Regions from separate parts of the Streptomyces sp. NPDC091377 genome, predicted to be linked through region 1. Evidence: riboswitches for the same ligand, from Rfam matches in the RefSeq annotation. Region 1 holds a riboswitch; each other region holds the start of a gene.

What was found. Region 1 has a riboswitch for cyclic di-AMP ahead of ACIQNG_RS07715 (LysM peptidoglycan-binding domain-containing M23 family metallopeptidase). Riboswitches for the same ligand answer to the same signal wherever they lie in the genome.
Region 2: another riboswitch for cyclic di-AMP. It lies ahead of ACIQNG_RS04630 (C40 family peptidase); the one in region 1 lies ahead of ACIQNG_RS07715 (LysM peptidoglycan-binding domain-containing M23 family metallopeptidase).
Region 3: another riboswitch for cyclic di-AMP. It lies ahead of ACIQNG_RS34540 (M23 family metallopeptidase); the one in region 1 lies ahead of ACIQNG_RS07715 (LysM peptidoglycan-binding domain-containing M23 family metallopeptidase).

What each region holds. Positions count from the first base shown of each region.
Region 1 covers NZ_JBIVUE010000003.1:3,729-8,915, forward strand. Annotated here, with positions in the region: gene ACIQNG_RS07695 (aspartate aminotransferase family protein) at 1-313, shown strand, start outside; gene ACIQNG_RS07700 (helix-turn-helix domain-containing protein) at 402-1,058, shown strand; gene ACIQNG_RS07705 (DUF6126 family protein) at 1,055-1,189, shown strand; gene ACIQNG_RS07710 (tyrosine-protein phosphatase) at 1,272-2,069, opposite strand; cyclic di-AMP (ydaO/yuaA leader) riboswitch at 2,519-2,716, shown strand; gene ACIQNG_RS07715 (LysM peptidoglycan-binding domain-containing M23 family metallopeptidase) at 2,721-3,734, shown strand; gene ACIQNG_RS07720 (SGNH/GDSL hydrolase family protein) at 3,991-4,776, shown strand; gene ACIQNG_RS07725 (TetR/AcrR family transcriptional regulator) at 4,934-5,187, opposite strand, start outside.
Region 2 covers NZ_JBIVUE010000002.1:94,292-99,478, forward strand. Annotated here, with positions in the region: gene ACIQNG_RS04610 (8-amino-7-oxononanoate synthase) at 1-773, shown strand, start outside; gene ACIQNG_RS04615 (DUF397 domain-containing protein) at 903-1,127, opposite strand; gene ACIQNG_RS04620 (helix-turn-helix domain-containing protein) at 1,137-1,994, opposite strand; gene ACIQNG_RS04625 (ATP-binding protein) at 2,208-2,666, shown strand; gene ACIQNG_RS04630 (C40 family peptidase) at 2,932-3,405, opposite strand; cyclic di-AMP (ydaO/yuaA leader) riboswitch at 3,409-3,617, opposite strand; gene ACIQNG_RS04635 (hypothetical protein) at 3,966-4,274, opposite strand; gene ACIQNG_RS04640 (ATP-dependent Clp protease proteolytic subunit) at 4,282-4,944, opposite strand.
Region 3 covers NZ_JBIVUE010000024.1:58,165-63,351, forward strand. Annotated here, with positions in the region: gene ACIQNG_RS34525 (GNAT family N-acetyltransferase) at 1-1,243, opposite strand, end outside; gene ACIQNG_RS34530 (HPr family phosphocarrier protein) at 1,492-1,773, shown strand; gene ACIQNG_RS34535 (GntR family transcriptional regulator) at 2,024-2,713, opposite strand; gene ACIQNG_RS34540 (M23 family metallopeptidase) at 2,951-3,724, opposite strand; cyclic di-AMP (ydaO/yuaA leader) riboswitch at 3,737-3,900, opposite strand; gene ACIQNG_RS34545 (M16 family metallopeptidase) at 4,346-5,187, opposite strand, start outside.

The DNA.
Region 1 (5,187 bases):
GATCGGCATCGAGTTCGGGAGGCCGAGGTCGCTGACGCTGCGCGGGCGCTGGACCATGCTCCAGACGGCCCGCAAGGGACTGTTCGCGCAGATGGTCGTCGTGCCGCTGCTCCAGCGCCACCGGATCCTCACCCAGGTCTCCGGCGACCGTCTGGAGGTGATCAAACTGATCCCGCCGCTGATCGTCGGGGAGAAGGAGGTCGACCGGTTCGTGGCGGCCTTCACAGAGGTCATGGACGACGCGCACCATGGAGGCGGACTCATCTGGGAATTCGGCCGGACGCTCGTCAAGCAGGCGGTGGCCAACCGGTGACGCTCCGCGCCTCCACCCGATCCACCTCATTCTTGTCTCAGAGGCAAGGGATTTGCCTCTGAGGTAAAGAGTGCGGCTCAATGGAGGCATGAGCACCGCACGCGACGTCGAGCCGGGCCCCGGCCCCGAGGCGCCGGACCCCGGGTCCGCCGCGCCGACCGAGCCGCTCCCCGCCGTCGCCCCCCGGCTCCGCGCCCTGCGCCGCAGGTCCGCGCTGACCCTGGAGGCGGCGGCCCGGGCCGCCGGGCTGTCACCCGCCCACCTCTCCCGGCTGGAGACCGGTGGGCGCCAGCCCTCGCTCCCGATGCTGCTCGCACTCGCCCGCATCTACGGTACGACCGTCTCCGAACTGCTCGGCGAGTCGGTCCCCGACCGGGACGCGGTCGTGCGCGGCGGCCGGCAGGACCCGACCGAGGCCGGTGGCTGGACCTACTGGCAGGCCGGCGCACCCGGCCGCGGTATGCAGGCACTGCGCGTGCGGGTCCCGTACGGCTCCCAGGGCGACCTCGTCCGGGTGCACCCCGGTGAGGAGTGGCTCCATGTCCTCACCGGGCGGCTGTGGCTGCGCCTCGGCGACACCGCCCACCGGCTCGGCCCCGGGGACAGCGCGCACTTCGACTCGCTGACCCCGCACCGGATCGCCGCCCGCGACCCGGAGGGCGTCGAGCTGCTGTTCGTCCACACCCTCTTGCAGAGCCCCACGGCCGCGCTGTGCCTCGGCCCGATCACGGGAGAAACGCGATGAGTGAGATCAAGGCCACCAAGCCCAAGGAGAAGCGGCACCTCGGGATCTGGATCCGGCTGTTCATCTATGTCGCCGTCGGACATGTCTTCGCCGCGTTCCTGTACCTGCTCTTCGAGGTCGGCGCGAAGTAGCCGACGGGAGCCCTGAGGCCCCGGGTGCCCTGAGGCCCTGGGTGCCCTGCGGCCCCGGGGCGTCGCCCGGTCATGGGGCCGCTCAGTCGAGGAGTCGCTCCCGCAGCCGTTCCCGCAGCTCGGGTGTGACCCGCAGGCCGCGTTCCAGATAGGCGTCGACCCCGCCCCAGGTCCCCTCGATGGTCTCGAACGCGGCCTCCAGGTACGCGGCGCGCGCGTCGAAGAGCGGGCTGAGCAGTTCCATCACCTCGGGGGAGTAGGCCGAGGCGGAGCTGCCGCTGCGGTGCACCTTGTAGCGCCGGTGGAGGGCGTTGGACTCCAGGTAGTCGCCGAGGATCGCCTCGCGCTCCACCCCGACGGCCAGCAGCGTCACCGCGATCGACAGCCCCGCGCGGTCCTTGCCGGCCGCGCAGTGCATCAGCGCCGGGACGCTGTCCTCGGCGAGCGCGCGCAGCACACGCGCGTGCTCCGCGTTGCGCTCCTTGACGATCAGGCGGTACGAGTCGATCATCCGGTTCTCCGCCTGCCCGCCGGCGAGCAGCCCGCGGAGCTGGTCCAGATCGCCGTCGCGGACCATCTTCCAGAACTCGGCGCCGTCCGCCGGGTCGCTCAGCGGCAGATTCACATTGCGCACCCCGGGCAGCTCGACGTCCTGGCCCTCCAGGAGCTGGTCCGCCGCGTTGCGGAAGTCGAAGATCGTGTGCAGCCCGAGGGAGGAGAGGAACGCGGTGTCCTCGGCGGTCGCGTGGGCGAGATGCCCGCTGCGGAACAGCACCCCGTGGCGTACCCGGCGGCCGTCCTCGGTGGGCAGTCCGCCCACGTCACGGAAGTTGCGCACTCCGGCCAGCTCGGGTTCGGTCGACGGGATCTGCTGCGTCACGGGGGCTCCTCCCAGTCGGCTCACCGGCCCGGCTGTGTCGCCGTCCGGCAGGGGGCTCCGACGATACGACATGGCCTCGCGAACCGGCCGCACGAACCGGAGGAACCCCGGCAGGGGAAGCCTGTGTGTTCCCTGTGCACCTCAATACCCCTCTTCCTCCCCTATGCATTGTCTGGGACTTCTGTCCGAATTGATGGCTTTAATAACAACTCGCTCTGGAGTAAAGGGCGGTGGAGCGGGCCCACGTGAGCAGCGTCATACCCGTGACCGTGCGTCGCACGTCATGTCCACGTAATCGAGGTGCGCCTCAAGGGCCTTTGAGGAAAACGACCCGTGCCATCTCGACGCAGGGTGACCGGTGAGCGGTGCCGTGGATCAAGAAGGTGGCCTTCGGGTGGAACCTCCTGCTTGTTCCTTCGCGTCTTGGTCGCTTACGTTCGCCACCGAATCCGGACGGAACGCCGAATCCTGCCGCCGTCCGGAACGCACATCAACCCACCCGTGACCGGCAGGAGCGGGGGACCCACAGGACTCACCGCCTGTCCCGGTCTCCGGAACAGGCTAGGGGTCAAGCCGCGTCTGCGCACGTGGCCGGGCATCTCCAGCCCGCACCCGACAGCTCACCTCGCAGGCGCCGGAGAGGAAACCCCTATGCCCGCGAAGGGTAAGCACCGCCGTACCAAGTCCCTGAGCCTCACCCGCTCCATCGCGGTCGCCGGAACCGGTGGCGCCGCACTCGCCCTCCCGCTCATGGGCGCGACCGGGGCGTACGCCGCACCGGGCCAGTCCGTCGTGGCGGCACCGCAGTCGGTCTCCCAGCAGAGCGCCTCGCCGTCCGTCTCCCCGTCCGCCGGGCAGTCCGCCTCGCAGACGTCCGAGAAGCAGTCCACCACCCGGACCTACTCCGTGAAGGTGGGCGACTACCTGGCGAAGATCGCCGACGAGCAGGACGTCAGCGGTGGCTGGCAGCGGATCTACGAGGACAACCGCGAGGCCGTGGGCGCCGACCCGTCGCTCATCCACCCCGGCCTGAAGCTCACCCTCGGCGGCAAGGCGTCCGGCGCCGCCGCGAGCGAGACGAAGCCGTCGGCCGCCCCGGAGTCCGCCGAGGCGCCCGCGTCCTCCGGCTCCACACGCTCCGAGGAGTCCACGAAGTCCACGGAGTCCACGGGGACCTCGCAGTCCTCCGAGGCCACCGACACGCAGGCGTCGGCCCCGTCGCAGTCCGCCGAGACCCCGTCCACCGACACGGCCGCCGCGGGCGACTACAGCCTCCCGGTGTCGGGCTCCGTGGGCACCGCGTACCGGATGTCCGGCAGCATGTGGTCCAGCGGCTACCACACCGGTGTGGACTTCTCCGTCCCGACCGGCACCTCCCTCAAGGCCGTCGGCGCCGGCACGGTCGTCTCCGCCGGCGCGGGCGGCGCCTACGGCAACCAGGTCGTCCTCAAGCTCGCCGACGGCCACTACGCCCAGTACGCCCACCTGTCCTCGCTCTCCGTCTCGCAGGGCCAGACCGTGACCGCAGGACAGCAGGTCGGCCTCTCGGGCGCGACCGGCAATGTGACCGGCCCGCACCTGCACTTCGAGATCCGGACCACGCCGGACTACGGCTCGGACGTCGACCCCGTCGCCTACCTGCGCTCGCTCGGCCTCTCCATCTGACCCGAGGCACCCGCCGCGCATCATCCCGAAGGCCGGACCCCCGATCCCCGGGTCCGGCCTTCGGCAGGTCCGCAGCCTCGCGGGCCACCACCGCCCGGGGGCCGTCAGGGACCCTCGTGGTTATTCCCGAAGTGACCCCTGTGGATCCGTGGCTCATCTCACCGCCCGTCAACCCCGTATTACGGTCGCGTAGGTCACATTCGAAGAGGAATCATGGCTCGATGTGGCAGACGATTCGAAGAACGACAGCAGATCAGTGATCGGGTCGTACGTGGCGCTGGGGGACAGCTTCAGTGAGGGTGTCGGTGACCCCGGCCCCGACGGGGCGTTCGTCGGCTGGGCCGACAGGTTCGCGGTGCTGCTCGCGGACCGGCGACCGGAAGACGACTTCAACTACAACAACCTCGCGGTGCGAGGCAGGCTGCTGGACCAGATCGTGGCGGAACAGGTGCCGAGGGCGCGGGAACTCGCCCCCGACCTGATCTCCTTCTGTGCCGGCGGCAATGACATCCTCCGGCCGGGCAGCGACCCGGACGACGTGGCCGAGCGCTTCGAGCGCGCGGTCGCGGTGCTGACCGAGGCGGCCGGAACCGTGCTGGTGACCACCGGCTTCGACACGCGCGGGGTGCCGCTCCTCAAGCATCTGCGCGGCAAGATCGCGACGTACAACGGACATGTCCGGGCGGTCGCCGACCGGTACGGCTGTCCGGTCCTCGACCTGTGGTCCCTCAAGTCCGTCCAGGACCGCCGGGCCTGGGACCACGACCGGCTCCATCTCTCGCCCGAGGGGCACACCAGGGTGGCGCTGCGCGCCGGGCAGGCGCTCGGTCTGGACATCCCGGCCGACCCCGAGCAGCCCTGGCCGCCGCAGCCGCCGCGCGGGACGCTCGACATCCGCCGGGACGATGTGCACTGGGCGCGGGAGTACCTGGTGCCGTGGATCGGCCGCCGGCTGCGCGGTCAGTCCTCCGGCGACCATGTGACGGCCAAGGGCGCACTCTCGCCGGAGGCCATCAAGTGGCGCATCGACTCGGTGGCCTGACCGGACGGCTGCGCTGACGGCCGAATGGCGGGGCGGCCGAATGGCGGGGCGGCCGGACGGCGGGGCCGCGGGACAACCGTACGGCCGGAAACCGTACGGCCGGAAACCGTACAACCGGGCGGCCGGGCGCTGTCGGGTCGGCGCGGCGGCCGACGGTCTAGAGGGAGGGCAGGCCCAGTTCGCGGGCCAGGGCCTCGTCCACCCAGCGCAGGGCGCGGGCACGGGACACCGTGCCCGCGCCCGCGTACGACGTCATCTGCACGGCCAGCCCGTCCAGCAGCGCGGTCAGCCGCAGGGCCGTCGCCGTGGGGTCCGCGCACCGGAACTCACCGGCGGCCACGCCCTCCGCTATGACCTCGGCGATCGCCGCCTTCCACTGGCGGTCGAGAGCGCGGGTCACGTCCTTGAGGC
Region 2 (5,187 bases), on a different contig from region 1:
ACGCGGGCAACCACGCCTCCCTGATCGACGGCTGTCGGCTGGCGCGCGGCACCACCCAGGTCGTGGGGCACACCGATCCGGACGCCGTGGACAAGGCGCTGCGGACCCAGGACGGGCCCGCCGTGGTGGTCTCCGACACGGTGTTCTCGGTGGACGGCGACGCCGCCCCGCTCGGCGCGCTCGCCGGGGTGTGCCGGGAGCACGGGGCCGGGCTGCTGGTGGACGACGCGCACGGCCTGGGCGTACTGGGCGACGGCGGCCGGGGCGCGGCCCACGCGGCGGGCCTCGCGGGCGCGCGGGACGTGGTCGTGACGGCCACGCTCTCCAAGTCGCTGGGCAGCCAGGGGGGCGTGGTGCTGGGGCCCGCGCCGGTCATCGACCATCTGGTCAACGCGGCACGGACGTTCATCTTCGACACCGGGCTGGCCCCCGCGGCGGTGGGTGCCGCGCTGGCGGCCCTGCGCCTGCTGCGCCGCGAACCGGAGCGGGCCGCGCGGGCACGGGCGGTGGCCGCCGAACTGCACTCCCGGCTGACGGCCGGGGGGATGGCGTCGGTCCGGCCGGACGCGGCGGTGGTGTCGGTGCGGGCGCCGTCCCCGGAGGGGGCCGTGCGGTGGGCGGCCGAGTGCCGTGCCGCCGGGCTGGCGGTGGGCTGTTTCCGCCCGCCGTCCGTGCCCGACGGTGTCTCGCGGCTGCGGCTGACGGCCCGCGCGGACCTCTCCGGGGAACAGGTCGACCATGCGGTCCAGGTCATCGGCGGGACGCGACCATGAGTCGGTGACACGGTCGAGAGACGCCGAGCACGCGCCCGGCCGGTCGGCCGGGACCCGCGATGACCGGGACGGATCGGGAACGGGCTCCGGGATGGGTGCCTCGGTGGTGTCCTCCGGGAGCGACCCGACTCAGCGGAACGCGGTCGTGAAGCCCGCCCAGCTCTCGGGGGAGAAGAGCAGCGCGGGTCCCGCCGGGTTCTTGGAGTCGCGCACGGCGAGCAGACCGGCCCAGGGGCCCCGGCCCGGCCGGGCCGTCTCGACGCAGTTGTTCGCGCCTGTGCTGTAACTGCTGCGCAGCCATCGCACACCGTGCAGTCGGTCACTCGCAGATACATGTCGAGGCAGTGCTGTCATGGTGCCTCCCTATACGCCGTCATTCATTCCGGCGATGTAGTCCAACGAATCCTCTGGGGAAAGGGCGTGGAACTGAAGGGTGCTGAAGCCCTCGCTGTAGGCACCGAGGTCTTCTCTCCCTTCGAGATAGAGGCTACTCGTCAAGTGGTCTAGAACAACCACGTCCAGATCGGAGGTGCTCGAAAATGAGAAAATAACGAAAGGACCGGTGACGCCGATGTGCGCCCCGGCGGAGAAGGGCAGTACTTGGAGGCGCACTTGGGGCAGCCGCGCGGCCTCCGCGAGCCGCTCCCGTTGACGGGCCATCACCTCGGGCCCACCCACCTCCCGGTGCAGCACGGCCTCGTCCAGCACCGCGTGCAACTCCAGCGGCGGCTCGGCCCGTAGCACATCCTGCCTGGCCAGCCGTACCTCCACCAGCGCGTCCAGCCGCTCCTCGTCCAGCCCCTCCACCGCCGCCCGGGTCACCGCGCGGGCGTACTCCGGCGTCTGGAGCAGCCCCGGCACCACGGTGGTCTCCAGCGTCCGCATCGCGGTCGCCTGTGACTCCAGACTGATGAAATCCCGGTACGTCGGCGGCAGGACACCGCGGTAGGCGTGCCACCAGTGGTGCCGCCCGCTTTCCTCCGAACCGGCCAGCACCAGCAGCAGTTCGCGCAGGTCGGGATCGTTCACCCGGTACGCGTCCAGCAGTAACCGCACATCGGCCGGTTTCACCCCGCTGGCGCCGGTCTCGATCCGGCTGACCTTGGACTGGTGCCAGCCGACCAGAGCGGCGGCCTCACCGCTGGTGAGCCCCGCGCGGGTGCGCAGGGCGCGCAGTTCCGCGCCCAGTTTCCGGCGGCGCACCGCGGGACCGTGCTGCATGGGTTGCTCCCTACTCCTTCCGGGTCGTCCGAATACGGTCTGCCGTCGCAGAGTTCACCGCTTCGAGCGACAGATATATGCATATCTTGGTGGATCGCCACCGAGACCGGCGTGCTGATGGCAGGCTGACGACGTAGCACCAGTCCGGGACCGTACTCGAACCATCCGCCTCCGTGTCGGACTGCGGTTCCGGGGGAAAGGGACGGCGTCGTCATGGCAGATCCTCTGGAAGCGTCCATCACTCTGCCGAGCGATCCCGCCTCGGTGTCGGCGGCCCGCGGTCATGTGGTCGACACCCTGGTCGAATGGGGTCTGCCGGCAGACTCGGACCTGGCGGACACCATCCGTCTGATCGTCTCGGAACTGGCCACCAACGCCGTACAGCACACATTCGGTCAGTCACCCACCTTCACGGTGGATCTGATGGTGGACCATGACGACCGGGTGCGGGTCGGGGTGACGGACAGTCATCCACGATTCCCGAAGCGGCTTCCCGCGGCGGTCCAGCAGGACAACGGCCGCGGCCTGGTGATCATCCGCTGGCTCGCGGCGGAGCACGGCGGCAGGCTCAGGGTGCATCCCACCCGCGAGGGCGGCAAGACGGTCGCCATCGAACTGCCCTGGTCGATCCCGGCCCGCCCGGTGACGACGGCGGGCCGCAAGAAACCGTAGCGCGGCCCCGCGCTCCCCGATGGCCCCGCGCTCCCCGATGGCCACGCCGAGCGGCGCGCACGTACGGCCGCCGCGCGGCCCGACGTACGGGCCTGGCATACGGGAGCCGACGTACCGGCCGACATGCGGACGGGGCGCGAACGGGGCGCGAACGGGCCAGGACGGCCCTGCAAGCGCGCAGGGCGGGTCGTCCGCCGACGACCCGCCCCCAGCCCGTCCGAGGCCGTGACAGCGCGTCAGGACGCTCTCACGGCCCCTCCGGGAGTCACTTCACGCGCCCGTACCAGACACTCCTGGTCCAGATCTTCTGCAGTCGCACCACGTCTCCGGTCTTCGGTGAGTGCCAGATCTTCCCCTTACCGGCGTAGATGCCCACGTGGTAGATGCTGGAGCCCGAGTGGAAGAAGACCAGGTCACCGGCCTTACGGCTCTTGGCCGAGATGTGCTTGGTCTTGTTGTACTGCTGGGCGGCCGTGCGCGGCAGCTTCTTGCCCGCCTTCTTGAACGAGTACTGCGTCAGCCCCGAGCAGTCGAACCGGTTGGGTCCGGTGGCCCCGTACCTGTAGGGAGCACCCTTCTTCGAGGCGGCCACCTTGAGCGCCTTCGACGCCGGCGCGGCTGCCGCCGCCTCGGTGGCGAGTCCGGGTGCCACCACGGTGCCGCCCACGGCGGCGAGGGTCAGGGCCGAGGCCGTGCCGGCCCGGACCATGAGAGACGGGACACGATTGAGCGCGGTCATGCGCAACCCTTCGTCAGCCGCCTGTGAAGGATGACCTGTCGGATTCGGGCTGGCGAAGTGGCCCGGCCGCCCGAAGGCGGCTTCACCCCAAGGACCGCTCGGAGCCGGGAAAAGCGCTCCGACGACCCGTCTTGCCTGGGTCCTCCACTCCTGCCGATCCACTCCTGTCGACCGGGCATCCGGGCGGCGGCAGGATTCGGCGTCCGCCCGGACCGCCCCGCCGCGGTGGCGGGGTCTTGTCGTCAGTCAGGGATCTTCACCTACGTGTGTCCGAAAATCCCAACGGAACCGAGTATTTGTGTTGTTAGTCACCACTCGTCCGTTCGGGTGGACATCCTGAGATCCGAGCGCGTGTCAGAGTGCGCGCACGCCCCGGACCTGCAACGGAGCCCCGCGTTCCGCGCCGTCAAGGGTGCATTGCGCAACCGCGCCGGTGCTCAGGAACGACCTGCTCATACGCCAATAGGAGGTACACCGTTCGGTCCGTTTGAACGCGCGCCCCGGCGTACCGGGGTGAGCCCGTACCGACCGGTTCCGGGTGTACGTCGGCCGCCGTCACGTCAACTGTCGGAGCGCGGAGGCAGGGTCACCCGCGCCGCGCGGCGCTCGCCGTCCAGGACGCGCAGCGCCCGCGCGAGCGTGGCGGGCTGCATCTCGCTCTCGCCCCGGTGGTGCATCAGCGCGAGCGCGTCGCGCAACTCGATCGTCCGCGCCACGAGCGCCTGCGCGGCCCGCAGCGCGCCGTAGGTGTCGGTGTGCCGCGCGGGATTGATCCGGCCCAGCAGATCGACCGCGTCCAGGTAACGGTCGATCAGCTCGCCCTCGGCGCGGGTCAGCGCGGGCAGCGGCGGGTGCTCCGGTGGCAGCATCCGCCCCTCACCTCGCGTCCGGCGTCGTCGGCGCGCCCTTGCGGCTGCTGATGATCCGGTCGACCAGACCGTACTCCAGCGCCTCCCGCGCGGTGAGCGTCTTGTCCCGCTCGATGTCCGCGCCGATCTGCTCGGGCGTACGCCCCGTATGCCGTACGAGGATCTGCTCCAGCCGTACGCGCACCCGCTCCAACTCCGCCGCCTGGATGACGAGATCGCTCGTCCGCCCCTCGATCGGCTCCGGCAGCGACGGCTGACGGATCACCATACGGGCGCCGGGCAGGGCCATGCGCTTGCCGGGCGTGCCCGCCGCCAGCAGCACCGCCGCCATGGAGCCGGCCTGGCCCAGGCAGACCGTCTCCACGTCGCAGGTGACGAAGCGGATCGTGTCGTAGATCGCCGACATGGCGGTGAAGGAGCCGCCGGGGGAGTTGATGTACAGCGAGATGTCGCGGTCCGGGTCCTGGTGCTCCAGATGCATGAACTGGGCCATCACGTCGTTCGCCGCGATGTCGTCCACGGGGGTGCCGAGGAAGACGATCCGCTCCTCCAGCAGCTTCCCGTACGGGTCCAGGGTCCGCCGGCCGTCGCTCGTGCGCTCGGTGAACTCGGGCAGGACATGACGGAAGGACGGTGGGAGCGGCACGGGCGGCATGATCGGTCGGTTCATGGCGGGCGCCTCCTGGTGGCGGGACAGGCAGGGCAGGACAAGGCGGGACAGGCGGGACAGGTAGGACAGGACAAGGTGGGACAGGCAGGGCAGGTGGGACAGAGCAGGGCAGGACAGGGCTGAGGGGAGGGGTGGCGCGGGTCCCGAGCGGGCCTCCCTCTGTAAAAAATGTACAGGACGTACGTTTCTTTGGCGATGTCCGTCGGCTGCCCCGCCGCGCCCCGTCGTCCCGGTCACCGGCTC
Region 3 (5,187 bases), on a different contig from region 1:
GGACGTCGTTGCCGGAGACGTCCGCGCGGTTGCCCGACGACACGAAGGTGGACACGCCCGTGTCGCCGGTGACGCCGCCGCCGCGCCGTTGCAGCCGGGAGAGCAGGGCGATGCCGATGGCGCCGGACTGGGCGAACAGCCCGATGCGGCCGGGGCGCGGCATCTCGGGTGCCAGGGAGGCGTTCAGCCGGACGTCGGGTGAGGTGTTGACGATCCCGAACGCGTTGGGGCCGATGAGCCGCATGCCGTACACGCGCGCGTGCCGGACGAGTTCACGCTGACGGGCCTTGCCGTCCGGTCCGCTCTCCGCGTACCCGGCGGAGATCACCACGAGCCCCTGCACGCCGTGCTCGCCGCACTCGGTGACGACCTCGGGCACCTGCTCGGCGGGCACGGTCACCACGGCGAGGTCGACGTCGCCGTCGATCTCCCGCACCGAGCGGTGGGCGGGGACGCCGTCGATGCGCTCCTGCCCTTCGGGGAAGGCCCGGTTGACGGCGTGCAGACGGCCGGTGAAGCCGGCCTCGCGGAGGTTGGCGAGGATGCTGCGGCCCACTCCCCCGGGCGCCCGCCCGACGCCGATGACGGCGACCGACCCGGGCCCCAGCAGCCGCCGTACCGAGCGGGCCTCGGCGCGCTGCTCCCGCGCGCGTTGCACCGCGAGGGAGCGGTCGGTGGGTTCGAGATCGAACTCCAGGCGTACGACGCCGTCCTCGAAGCTGCGCTTCTGGGTGTACCCGGCGTCCGTGAACACCTTGATCATCTTGGTGTTGGCGGGCAGCACCTCGGCGGTGAACCGGCGGATGCCGCGCTCGCGCGCGACGGCGGCGATGTGTTCGAGGAGCGCGGAGGCGACCCCCCGGCCCTGGTGCGCGTCCTGCACCAGGAAGGCGACCTCGGCCTCGTCGGCGGGGGCGGAGGCGGGCATCCCGTCGGCGCCGACACGGTCGTAGCGGACGGTGGCGATGAACTCGCCGCCGACGGTGGCCGCGAGCCCCACCCGGTCCACGAAGTCGTGGTGGGTGAAGCGGTGGACGTCCTTGGCGGAGAGCCTCGGGTAAGGCGCGAAGAAGCGGTAGTACTTCGACTCGTCCGAGACCTGCTCGTAGAAGCTGACCAGGCGGTCGGCGTCATCGACGGTGATGGGCCTGACGCGCGCGGTGCCGCCGTCGCGCAGCACGACGTCCGCCTCCCAGTGGGCGGGGTACTCGTGCCGGTCCTGCCGGTCCGCCGACGTCTGCATGGGCCCCAGAGTACGGCTCGCCTACGACAACGGCGCGAGGCCGTCCGGGGGGACGGCGGCGGGCCTGTGGGGTTCGTGGGCGGGGGGTGGTGTCGGTGCCGATGCCGGGGGGCAGGGCCAGGGAGCGATGGGGCCGAGCGGGCCGTGGTCCGGGGGGTCGCCGGGGCCCCCGGACGTACGCTCCTGGCACGCCCCACGATATGGAACACTGGTCTAGACAACCCGAGCACACTGAAGGGCAGCATCGCATGGCTGAGCGCCGCGTCAACGTCGGCTGGGCCGAGGGTCTCCACGCCCGCCCCGCCTCCATCTTCGTCCGGGCCGCCACGGCTTCCGGGGTTCCCGTGACGATCGCCAAGGCCGACGGCGACCCCGTCAACGCGGCCTCCATGCTGGCCGTGCTCGGCCTGGGCGCCAAGGGTGGCGAGGAGGTCGTCCTGGCCTCCGCCGCCGAGGGCGCCGACGCGGCCCTCGACCGCCTGGCCAAGCTGGTCTCGGAAGGGCTTGAGGAGCTTCCCGAGACCGTCTGAAACGGTCCGCACGTCCGCCCCCGCGCACGACGGGCGGCGGCAGCGGACGCCGAAGCCGCGTCGCCCCAGCCGGCGACGCGGCTTTGTTGTGTATTCACCCGGCACGCGTCGGCCGGGTTTCCCGCCCCTACCGATCCACGGCTCGCGTCATAAAGTCCGCGCCGCGCATAAGCAAGGTCACGGCACGCCGGAAAAGGGCAACCGAAATAGCCGCCCTCGAATTCCCTCTTCTTTGTATACGGCGCTTTTGTTAAAGCCGCTGGCCCGTCATGTTTACGGGAGGTTGCGAAGTCCTCACACGGTCCTGGCTGCCGCCGGGGAAGCGGAGGCGGTGGGCGGACGTGGTGCGCTCGGCGTGCAGCGCGGTGAGGGCCCGCGCGCGTTCGGCGTCCCCGCGCGTGACGGCGTCCACGATGGCGCCGTGCTCGGCCCAGGACTCGTGGGGCGCGGCCGGCACCTCCACGGCGTACATCCAGGCGATCTTGTGCCGGAGCTGGGTGAGCATCGCGACCAGGGAGGGGCTGCCGGACGACTGGGCCAGGGTCTCGTGGAACCAGCTCCCCAGGGAGCGCAGATCGTCACTGCTGCCCCTGCGGGTCCGTTCCTGGCCGAGCCGGACCAAGCCGCGCAGCACCTTCAGATGGGCCTCCGTACGCCGCTGTGCGGCCCGCGCGGCGGCGAGGGGCTCCAGGAGCGCCCGCATCTCCAGCAGGTCGGCGGCCTCCTGCTCGGTGGGTTCCGCCACGCACGCGCCCGCGTGGCGCCGGGTGACGACGAAGCCCTCGGCCTCCAGGGTGCGCAGGGCCTCACGGACGGGGACGCGGGAGACGCCGTAGCGGCGGGCGAGGACTTCCTCGGTGAGCCGGGCGCCGCGTTCGTAGACACCGGCGATGATGTCGTCCCGGATCGCCGTGCACACCGAGTGCGCCGGAATACGCATGACCGACCTCCGCCTTAATCACCGCGAAAACTCCCACGATCGACGTGTGGACAGTGACTCTATTGCAATGAGCCGGAATTTCCGATGGCGGGCCGGATTCCGGGGATATTTTTTGGACAGGGCGGCTGTCCGAAACGGCAAAAGCCCCGGCTCGGGGAGCCGGGGCTTTTGTCACACCGTGCAGGCGCGCGAAGAGGTGGAACGTCAGAACGCCACGCCGTCAGAGGGCCGAGGCCGTCAGAGGGAGACGCCGCGCGCGCGGAGGTAGGACAGCGGGTCGATGTCGGAGCCGTACTCGGAGGTGCTGCGGGCCTCGAAGTGCAGGTGCGCCCCGGTGACGTTGCCGGTGTCACCGGCCAGGCCGATCTGCTGGCCCGGCTCGACGACCTGCCCGGCCGACACGCTGATCGAGGAGAGGTGCGCGTACTGGGTGTACGTGCCGTCATTCATCTTGATCACGACTTGATTGCCGTACGCGTTGCCCCAGCCGGCCTCGACCACGGTGCCGGAGCCGACGGACTGGATGACGGTGCCCACGGAGGCGTGGAAGTCGATGCCGGTGTGGCTGCCGGAGGACCACAGGCCGCTGTTGGCCTGGTAGCTGGTCGACACGTACGAGCCGCCGACCGGGGAGACGAAACGGTTCAGGCGCTCGCGCTCGGCCTCGCGGGCGGCGCGCTCCTCGGCCTCGCGCTCCCTCTCGGCCTGCTCCACGGCCCGCTTCTTGGCCTCGGCCTGGGCCTTCTTGCGGGCCTCGGCCTCGGCTTTCACCCGGGCGGCTTCCATCTGGGCCGACGCCTGGGCGTCGATCTGCTCGGCGACCGAGTCGTCGATGCTGATGACGGGCGACAGACCGGGCTGCTGGGCGGGCTGTCCCGCGGCCAGTGCCGGGGCGGCGAAGGTGCCGACGACCCCGGTGGTGGTGAGGGCCGCGACCCCGGCCGCGCGGGCGGTGGTGCTCTGCAGACGGGTGGGTCGCCGGTGCTTCCCGGTGGCGCGAGTGAACGCCATGAAGTGGCTGGTCCTTTCCTTCCCTCTCGCCTACCGGGTTAGCTGACGGGTTCGGAGCAGGAAGGTCTCCTACGGACCCCCTCGCTCACGCGCGGGCGTCCGATTCACCCCAGGGACTGCGATGGGTCCCCGGCTCCCCTTTGGCTCGCGCCTCAGGGACTCGGCGATGGCTGTCCGGTGCCGCGGATGCGGCGCGCTGCATGACGAACAGCCGGGATGACGCTAAGGCGGCGATCATTCGAACCCCAAACAGATCCGCGTTTTTGTTGCGTACGCCACAGTGCAGACAGGCAACCTCTCCCCCAATTCGGACACCTCGCGGGCCGCTTCGGGCCCGGTTCGCGTTCGACTCGGGTTCGACTCGCGCCCGACTCATGCTCGTCCCGGGCTCGTTCCCGGGCTCGTTCCCGGGCTCCTCTCAGGCACGTGCCAGGTTCCTCTCGGGCTCCTCTCGGGCTCGTCTCTGGACGCCTCAGAACGCCTCTGGGCGCCTCAGGACGCTTCGGAGTACGACGCGAGGGCCCCGGGTGGCGTCTCCCGCCACCCGGGGCCCTCGCACGCGCGTACGGCATGTCGGCCGCCGTCCGAGCGACCGCCCTGCCGGGCGGCCCGCCCGGTCGCCTACTCGGCGGCCACGACGGTGACTTGACCGATCCCGAGAGCCTCGACGGGCTCCTTGATCTGAGCGGCGTCACCCACGAGGATCGTCACCAGACGGTCCACGGGGAAGGCGTTGACCACGGCCGCCGTGGCCTCCACCGTGCCGGTGGCCGCGAGCTGCTGATAGAGCGTCGCCTGGAAGTCGTCGGGCAGGTGCTGCTCGACCTGGTCCGCCAGCGTGCCCGCGACCGCCGCTGCGGTCTCGTACTTGAGCGGCGCCACACCCACCAGGTTCTGCACGGCGACGTCCCGCTCGGCGTCGGTCAGGCCCTCCGCCGCGAGCGTGCGCAGCACCGTCCACAGGTCGTCCAGGGCCGGTCCGGTGTTCGGCGTGTCGACCGAGCCGCTGATGGCGAGCATGGAGACGCCCGTGCCGTCGGGAGCGGACCGCAGGACCTGCCCGAACGCCCGGATCCCGTACGTGTAGCCCTTCTCCTCGCGCAGGACCCGGTCCAGGCGCGAGGTGAGCGTGCCGCCCAGGCAGTACGTGCCGAGCACTTGGGCGGGCCAGACACGGTCGTGCCGGTCGGATCCGACGCGGCCGATGAGCAGCTGGGTCTGCACGGCCCCGGGCCGGTCCACGATGACGATCCGGCCGGTGTCGTCGGCGCCGACCGACGGCACCGGGCGCGGCGCGGCAGAGGAGCCCGTCCAGGCGCCCAGCGTGTCCCCGAGCAGCGTGTCGAGGTCGACACCGGTCAGATCGCCGACGACCACGACGGTGCCGGTCGCGGGACGCACATGCTTCTCGTAGAAGGCGCGTACGGCGGCGGAGTCGATGCCGGAAACCGTGTCCTCGGTGC